2 regions of the Streptomyces sp. NPDC002809 genome follow, and region 1 is predicted to be linked to the other one. Evidence: riboswitches for the same ligand, from Rfam matches in the RefSeq annotation. Region 1 holds a riboswitch; the other holds the start of a gene.

Region 1 (4,206 bases):
GCCGGGGGTAGGGAGCGAAGAAGCGGTAGTACTTCGACTCGTCGGAGACCTGCTCGTAGAAGCTGACCAGCCGGTCGGCATCGTCCGTGGTGATGGGCCTGATGCGCGCGGTGCCGCCGTCGCGGAGCACCACGTCCGCCTCCCAGTGATCGGGGTAGGCGTGATGCGGACTCTGCTCCGGAGAGGGCTGCATGGGCAAAGCCTACGGCTCCGTCAGCGGTCGCGTGGGGGCCGGGGCCGGGGCAGTCTGAGGGGGGCCGGGCGACGGTCGGCGCGGGCCGGGAACGGCCCGCGGGTCGGCTGGAGCACCGCGCACTGCATGAGAGACTGGTCTAGACAACCATTGATTCGTGAAGGGCAGAACCATGGCTGAGCGCCGCGTCAACGTCGGTTGGGCCGAGGGCCTGCACGCCCGCCCCGCTTCCATCTTCGTCCGTGCCGCCACGGCTTCCGGCATCCCCGTGACCATCGCCAAGGCCGATGGCAACCCGGTGAACGCGGCCTCCATGCTCGCCGTGCTCGGGCTCGGCGCACAGGGCGGCGAGGAGATCGTCCTCGCGTCCGACGCCGACAACGCCGAAGCCGCCCTGGACCGCCTGTCCAAGCTGGTCGCCGAGGGGCTCGACGAGCTTCCGGAGACCGTCTGATCCCCGGGTCACGACAACAGGCGTTCCCGCGGGAGAGCCGCGGCACCCTTCACCGGGAGCCGCGGCTCTTTCGTTTTCATGAAGGCCTTCACTCCACAACACGCACAACCTCTGCCCGGGATAGGGGTGCGCCCGGAAAGCCGCTTCCGCCGAAGGAAATTCGGGCAGCACGAATAGAGCCCTGCGGAATGCCCATTCTTTGTATACGGCGCAATTGTTAATGCCGTCCGCTCGGCGTGTTTACGGAATGTTGCGAGGTCCTCACCCGGGCGGGGCGGACCGTGGCAGCATCGGGCCGGCCGGGGCGGCGCAGCCGGTACGCGGTGGTGGCCCGCTCGGCATGCTGGGCGGCCAGGGACCTCGCCCTCTCCGCGTCACCGCGCGCCACGGCGTCCACGATCGCTCCGTGCTCGGCCCACGAATCGGCCGGGCGGGCCGGATGCTCGACCACGTACATCCAGGCGGTCTTGTGCCGGAGCTGGGTGAGCATCGCGATCAGGCCGGGACTGCCGGAGGCCTGCGCGAGTGTCTCGTGGAACCAGCCGCCCAGGGAGCGCAGATCGTCGCCCTCCCCCCTGCGGGCCCGCTCCTGACCGAGCCTGACCAGGCCGCGCAGCACCTTGAGGTGCGCGTCCGTGCGACGGTGGGCGGCCCGGGCCGCACCGAGCGGCTCCAGGAGCATCCTGACCTCCAGGAGGTCGGCGGCCTCCTGCTCGGTGGGCTCGGCGACGCAGGCTCCGGCGTGCCTGCGGGTGACCACGAACCCCTCGGACTCCAGGGTGCGCAGCGCTTCCCGCACCGGGACCCGGGAGACCCCGTAGCGGCGCGCGAGTACCTCCTCGGTGAGTCGGCTGCCGCGTTCGAAGACACCCGAGACGATGTCTTCGCGGATTGCCGTGCATACCGAATGCGCCGGAATGCGCATGTCCGAACCTCCGCCTTAATCCCCGCGAAACGCGGCCGATCGACGCCTGTCCTGCGACTCTATTGCAATGCGGTCGCATTTCCGACGGCGGGTGGAAATTCATGAATATCTTTTGGTCACCGGCCGTTCGGGAACGACCGGTGCGGACCCGGTGCGGCAGCCGACACGGCGAAGGCCCCGGCGTGATGCCGGGGCCTTCGCCGTGTCCTGGGACCGGTCAGAGGTTGACGCCGTGGGCGCGCAGGTAGGCGACCGGGTCCATGTCGGAGCCGTACGAGGGCGTGGTCCGGGCCTCGAAGTGGAGGTGCGGGCCGGTCGAGTTGCCGGTGGAGCCGGAGAGACCGATCTGCTGCCCGCCGCCGACACTCTGGCCGACGGACACACCGATCGAGGAGAGGTGGCCGTACTGGGTGTACGTGCCGTCCGTCATCCGCAGCACGATGTTGTTGCCGTACGCGCCGCCCCAGCCCGCCTCGACGACCGTGCCGGCGCCTACGGCGACGACGGAGCTGCCGGACGCGGCGTGGAAGTCGATGCCGGAGTGACTGCCGGAGGACCAGAGCGAGCCGCTGGACTTGTAGCCGGTGCTCACGTACGAACCGGCGACGGGGAGCTGGAAGGAGCCGAGCCTGGCGCGCTCGGCGGAACGGGCGGCGCGGGACGCGCTCTCGCGGGCCTCCTCGGCTCGGGCGGCGGCCTTCGCCTTCGCGGCCGCCTCGGCCTTCACCTTCGCCTTCGCCTTGAGCTCCGCCTTCTTCTTCGCCGCGGCCTTCTTCCTGGCCGCCTCGGCCTCGGCCTTCTTCTCCGCGACGTCGGCCTGGTGCTGCTGTGCGTCCGCCTGTGCTTCGATCCGGTCGGCGAGGACGTTCTCGATGGCGATGACCTGGGTGAGGCCGGTCTCGCTGACGGCGGGGGTCTCGGTGTCCGCGGCGAGGGCCGGGGAGGCCAGTCCGCCGATGACGCCGCTGGTGGCCAGAGTCGCGATGCCGACGGCCTTCGCGCCGGTGCGCGTCAGACGGCCCGGGGCACGATGCTTCCCGGTGGCACGGGTGAACGCCATGAAGTGGCTGGTCCTTTCCTTCCTTCTCGCCTACCGGGTTAGCTGACGGGTTCGGAGCAGGAAGGTCTCCTACGGATCCCCCGGCCTCGTACGAGGCTCAGGCATCCGATTCACCCCAGGGACTGCATGGGTCCCCGGCTCCCCAGGCTCGCGCCTGACGGGGACTCGGCGATGACTGCCCGGTAGGTCGCGGATGCGGCATACGGGTGACGGACAGCCGAGCCGACGCTAAGCGGGGGTACTTCCCCACACCAAACGGACAGGGCGTTTTGTAGCGCATCCCACAGGGCAGACAGGCAACCTCTCCAACAAAGCGGACAAAACGGAAGGCCCTGACGGAGTGATCTCCGCCAGGGCCTTCCGTTTGCCCCGGTATCGAGTGAAGTAGCCGGTCGATCAGCCGGTCACGACCGATACCTCGCCGATGCCGAGCGCCCGGACGGGCTCGGCGATCTGCGCCGCGTCACCGACCAGAACCGTGACCAGCCGGTCCTGCGGGAAGGCGTTGACCACGGCCGCGGTCGCCTCGACCGTGCCGGTCTCCGCGAGGCGCGCGTACAGGTGCGCCTGGTAGTCGTCCGGAAGGTGCTGCTCGACCTGGTCGGCGAGGGTGCCCGCGACCGAGGCCGCCGTCTCGAACTTGAGCGGGGCCACACCCACGAGGTTCTGCACGGCCGTCTCGCGCTCTGCGTCCGTCAGTCCTTCGGCGGCCAGGGTCCGCAGGACCGTCCACAGGTCCTCCAGCGCCGGGCCGGTGGACTCCGTGTCCACGGAACCGCTGATGGCGAGCATCGCGGCACCCGTCGCCCCGGAGGCGGAGTCCGGGGCCGAGGAGCGCAGCACCTGGGCGAAGGCCCGCACTCCGTAGGTGTAGCCCTTCTCCTCGCGCAGCACCCGGTCGAGCCGGGAGGTGAGCGTGCCTCCCAGGCAGTACGTGCCGAGCACCTGCGCCGGCCAGACGCTGTCGTGCCGGTCGGCGCCGATGCGGCCGATCAGCAGCTGCGTCTGCACCGCGCCGGGGCGGTCCACGATCACCACACGGCCCGCGTCGTCGGCGGTGATCGGCGGGACGGGGCGTGGCTCTGCGGTGTTGCCCGACCAGTCGCCGACGGTGTCGGCGAGCAGGGCGTCCAGGTCGATGCCCGTGAGGTCGCCGACGACCACGACGGTCGCGGTCGACGGGCGGACGTGGGCGTCGTAGAAGGCACGCACGGCGGCGGAGTCGATCCGTGCCACGGTCTCTTCGGTGCCCTGGCGGGGACGAGACATGCGGGCCGTGGCCGGGAAGAGCTCCTTCGAGAGCTGCTTGGCGGCGCGCCGGGCGGGGTTGGCCTGCTCGTGCGGGATCTCGTCCAGCCGGTTGCCCACCAGCCGCTCGATCTCGCTGTCGGCGAAGGCGGGCGCCCGCAGGGCCTCGGAGACCAGGCCGAGCGCCTTGGCCAGCCGGGAGGCCGGAACCTCCAGGGAGACCCGGACACCGGGGTGGTCGGCGTGGGCGTCGAGCGTGGCGCCGCACCGCTCCAGCTCGGCGGCGAACTCCTCGGCGCTGCGCTTGTCGGTCCCCTCGGACAGGG
Region 2 (4,206 bases), on a different contig from region 1:
GCTGCCGCCGCCCTCGGCCGCCGCGGCCGGTACTCCGGGAGCCCGGGGCGACTGAGGACAGCGGACTCTCAGAGCGGCAGCAGGTCGGGCCGCTTGGCCTCCACGTGGTCTCCCGAGGACTCGCCGCGCAGCCGGCGTCCGATCCACGGCACCAGGTACTCGCGTGCCCAGTGGATGTCGTCGCGCCGCACTTCGAGCGTTCCGCGCTGTGCCTGCGGCGGCCACTCCTGGTCCGGGTCGGCGGGCACGTCGAGGCCGAGGACCTGGGCGGCGCGCAGCGCGACCCTGGTGTGCCCCTCGGGCGACAGGTGCAGCCGGTCGTTGTCCCAGGCCCGGCGGTCCTGCACCGAACGCAGGGACCAGAGGTCGAGCACCGGGCAGTCGTAGCGGTCGGCGATGGACCGCACATGGGCGGTGTAGGTGGCGATCTTGCCGCGCAGATGGCGCAGCACGGGAACGTCACGTGTGTCGAAGCCGGTGGTGACCATGACGGTGCCGACCGACCGGGTCAGCTCGGCGACCGCGCGCTCGAAGCGCTCGGCCACGTCGTCGGGGTCGGTGCCCGGCCGGATGATGTCGTTGCCGCCGGCGCAGAAGCTCACCAGATCGGGGGCGAGTTCCCTTGCGCGCGGCACCTGCTCCTCGACTATCTGGTCGAGGAGGCGTCCTCGTACGGCGAGATTGGCGTATCTGAAGTTCCCGTGCGCGGGGGCCGCGATGCCCGCCGCCGCTTCGGGGTCCGGGAGCTGGTCCGCGAGGAGTACCGCGAACCGGTCCGCCCAGCCGACGAAGGTTCCGTCCGGGCCGGGGTCACCGACTCCCTCGGTGAAGCTGTCGCCAATCGCCGCGTACGACCCGATGGCGCCCTGTCGGTTGATGACGCCCTGCTGGATGTTGTTCGAATCGTCTGCCACAAGGGCATATCCTGCACCGCCGAATGTGACCTACGCGACCGTAATACGGGGTTGACGGGTGGTGAGATAGACCACCCGGTCAGTTTTTAGTAAAGAGGGAATAAGCAGAGGGACGGTGCGCCGCCGCGCACCGTCCCTCTATGCATTGCTCAGGTCCGGTTCACCGGACCGGTGTTGCTGGATCAGACGTTGATCCCGTGCGACGCCAGGTACGCGATCGGGTCGATGTCCGAGCCGTACGCCGGGCCCGTGCGGACCTCGAAGTGGAGGTGCGGGCCGGTGGCGTTGCCGGTGGAGCCGGACAGGCCGACCTGCTGGCCCGCGGTCACGGTCTGGCCCGCCGAGACGGAGAGCGAGGACATGTGGCCGTACTGCGAGTAGTGGCCGTCGGCGTGCTTGATGACGACCTCGTTGCCGTACGCGCCGCCCCAGCCGGCGGTGACGACGGTGCCGGAGGTGATCGCCTTCACGCTCGTGCCGGTGGACACGGGGAAGTCGATGCCGGTGTGGCTGCCGCTGGACCAGTTGGCACCGGAGGCGCGGTAGGCGGTGGTGTGGTTGCCCGGAACCGGGTGGACGTAGCCGGAGTCGTTGCTCTGGGCGGCCGGGGCCGAGGACTCCTCGGACGACGAGGCGCCGGAGGAGGAAGAGGACGAGTTGGAGGCCGTGGCGGCCTTCGTCTCGGTCTTGACCGGAGCCTTGGGCGCGGCCTTCGACGGCGTGGTGGAGCCCGTGGAGGTGGTGGAGGCCTGGCTCGCGGACTTGCCGCCGAGGGTCAGCTTCATGCCCGGGAAGATCAGGCTCGGGTCGTCGCCGACGACCTTGCGGTTGTCCTGGTACAGCTTCTCCCAGCCGCCCTTGAGCTTGTGCTGGGCGGCGATCTTCGACAGGTAGTCGCCGGAGACCACGGAGTAGGACGTGGTGCCGGCCTGCTTCTTCGCGACCGGCTTGGCCGGGGTGGCGTGCGCGGCGGCCGACTTCGAGGTGGCGGGAGCGGTCTGCTCCGCGGCGTTGGCACCGGTGGCGCCGAGCAGCGGAAGCGCGATGACGGCTCCGCCGGCGCTCGCGGCGACGACGCCACGGGCGATGGTGCTGGACTTGGGACGGCGGTGCTTACCCGATATGGGCATGAAGGTTTTCCTCTCCGGCGCCTACGAGGTGAGCTGTCGGGTTCGGACTGGAGATGTCCGGTCGCGGCGGGCGCGACTTCACCCCGAGCCGGCCGGTTTCCCGGTCGGCGGCTTACCTGGTTCCCCCGCTCCTGCCACGCGGTGAGTGGGTGCGAATTCCGGGCGGCGGCAGGATTAGGCGGTCCGTCCGGATTGACAGTGAACGTAAGCGAGCCGGGACGACAGAAACAAGCCACGGGTTCCACTTCGGATTCCGCTCCGGAAATACGACACGGAATTCCGGTCACACTCCGTGGATTAAGGATCTTGAATTTCCGCGCGGCGTCCGGAATACCCCACGGCGCCGCAGCCACACACCGTCACGGATATGATCCCGCTCACGAGAGGGTGGCCATCTCCCGCACAAACAGGGCATGTTCTACCAAAAGCCCCAATACGGACATGCCTCACTCATCGGCCGTGCCGCGACCAGGAGAGCCTTGCGCCCCGGACCCTCGCAGCCGGGCACGTGGACCGTCGCGCGACCCCGGAACAGGGGCGCGACCAAGATGATTGCCCGAGGAATCAATGTCGTATCGTCACGAGAGTGGACCCGCGGGCGACACGCGCCCGCGGCAGAGCCTCCAGGAGTGACCGTGACGCAGCAGCTGCCGCAGACCCCGTCGACGGAGCCCGAGCTGGCGGGTGTCCGCAACTTCCGTGACGTGGGCGGGCTGCCCACCTCTGACGGCCGCCGGGTGCGGTACGGGCGGCTCTACCGCAGCGGTCACCTGGCACACGCCACGGCCGAGGACGCCACGTTCCTCTCCGGTCTCGGCCTGCACACCGTCTTCGACTTCCGCAACGGCGCCGACCACAAGCTGGACGGCCTGGACATCGAGCTGCCGGGCGTGCGCAACGTGAGCATCCCGCTCACCGACCCGGCCGACGGCGCGGAGTTCTGGCGGATGGTGCGCGACGGCGACATCGACGAGCTGCGGTCGATCCTGGCCGACGGCAAGGGGTCCCATCGCATGATCGCGTCGTACCGCCGGATCATCCTGGACCGCACGGCCGAGCACAGCCGGGTACTGCACGCCCTCGCCGAGGACAGCGTGCCCGCGCTGATGCACTGCGCCGCGGGCAAGGACCGTGCGGGTCTCTCCATCGCGGTGTCCCTGCTCGCCGTCGGCGTCGAACGCGATGCCATCGAGTCCGACTACCTCAAGTCCAACGACGCACACCGCCGCTACAAGGTCCGCCGCAGCGACACCTCTCCCACCGGAATGTCCGCCGAGGTGATGGAGCTGCTCAATCCGCTCTTCGGCGCCCACCCCGACTACCTCGCCGCGGCCTTCACCACCATCGACGAGACCTGGGGCAGCACCGACCGGTACCTCGCCGACGGCCTGAAGATCACCCCGCAGACACGCGAGCGGCTGCGCGAGCGCCTGCTCGACGAGGCCTGACCGGCCGGGCGGCCCGCAGCCACCGGCCGCGCACCCCCGCGACTGCCGGTGGCGCACACCCACTGCAACCGGTTGCGCATCCCAGCTCCTACCGGTTGCGCACCCCCACGGCTACTGGTTGTGCATCCCCACGGCGAACAGCAGGTAGAGGAAGCCCGCGATGACGTGCCCGGCCACCAGATAGGCGAACAGCCTGATGACGAGCCCGCGAGGCAACTTCTTCTCCTGCGGGTCGTAGTTCTTGGGCCGCCCCGGGCCGAGCGGGTCGAAGTTCTCGGAATCGGACATGACAAGTCCTCTCTGGCCATCGGCGTGCCGGTGGCGGGGGCGAAGCCTCAGCGACGGTGGATCCCGCTGCCGAGACACAGCTCGGCGGCGGGGCTCTGCAGCAGGGTGTGGACGAACAGCAGCTCGGCACCCTCGCGGTCCACGGCCGCGATCCGGTGCGGGGTGAGCGAGTCGAAGTGCGCGCTGTCCCCGGGGGCGAGGTCATGGACCGTTTCCCCGAGGGTCACCCTGAGATGCCCGGCCAGGACGTACAGCCACTCCTCGCCGGGATGGACGCGCACCAGGTCGCCCTGGGCGCCGTGCGGGACCCGGACACGCAGTGCCTGCATCGCCCGGCCGGGACCGCCGGCCTGCTGGTACATCCAGCCGTCGGCCTCGGCTCCCTCGAACCTGCGGCCGCGGACGATCGCGTCACGTTCCGGGGGG

The links. Region 1 has a riboswitch for cyclic di-AMP ahead of ABT025_RS32740 (M23 family metallopeptidase). Riboswitches for the same ligand answer to the same signal wherever they lie in the genome.
Region 2: linked by a shared signal. The riboswitch ahead of ABT025_RS15900 (M23 family metallopeptidase) and the one ahead of ABT025_RS32740 (M23 family metallopeptidase) in region 1 are both predicted to bind cyclic di-AMP.

The regions. Positions count from the first base shown of each region.
Region 1 is NZ_JBEOVJ010000084.1:21,076-25,281, reverse strand. Features, by position in the region: gene ABT025_RS32755 (bifunctional acetate--CoA ligase family protein/GNAT family N-acetyltransferase) at 1-193, opposite strand, end outside; gene ABT025_RS32750 (HPr family phosphocarrier protein) at 366-647, shown strand; gene ABT025_RS32745 (GntR family transcriptional regulator) at 865-1,572, opposite strand; gene ABT025_RS32740 (M23 family metallopeptidase) at 1,790-2,632, opposite strand; cyclic di-AMP (ydaO/yuaA leader) riboswitch at 2,646-2,813, opposite strand; gene ABT025_RS32735 (M16 family metallopeptidase) at 3,029-4,206, opposite strand, start outside.
Region 2 is NZ_JBEOVJ010000022.1:31,238-35,443, reverse strand. Features, by position in the region: gene ABT025_RS15910 (STM4011 family radical SAM protein) at 1-55, shown strand, start outside; gene ABT025_RS15905 (SGNH/GDSL hydrolase family protein) at 69-914, opposite strand; gene ABT025_RS15900 (M23 family metallopeptidase) at 1,097-2,044, opposite strand; cyclic di-AMP (ydaO/yuaA leader) riboswitch at 2,050-2,206, opposite strand; gene ABT025_RS15895 (tyrosine-protein phosphatase) at 2,680-3,492, shown strand; gene ABT025_RS15890 (DUF6126 family protein) at 3,604-3,780, opposite strand; gene ABT025_RS15885 (helix-turn-helix domain-containing protein) at 3,828-4,206, opposite strand, start outside.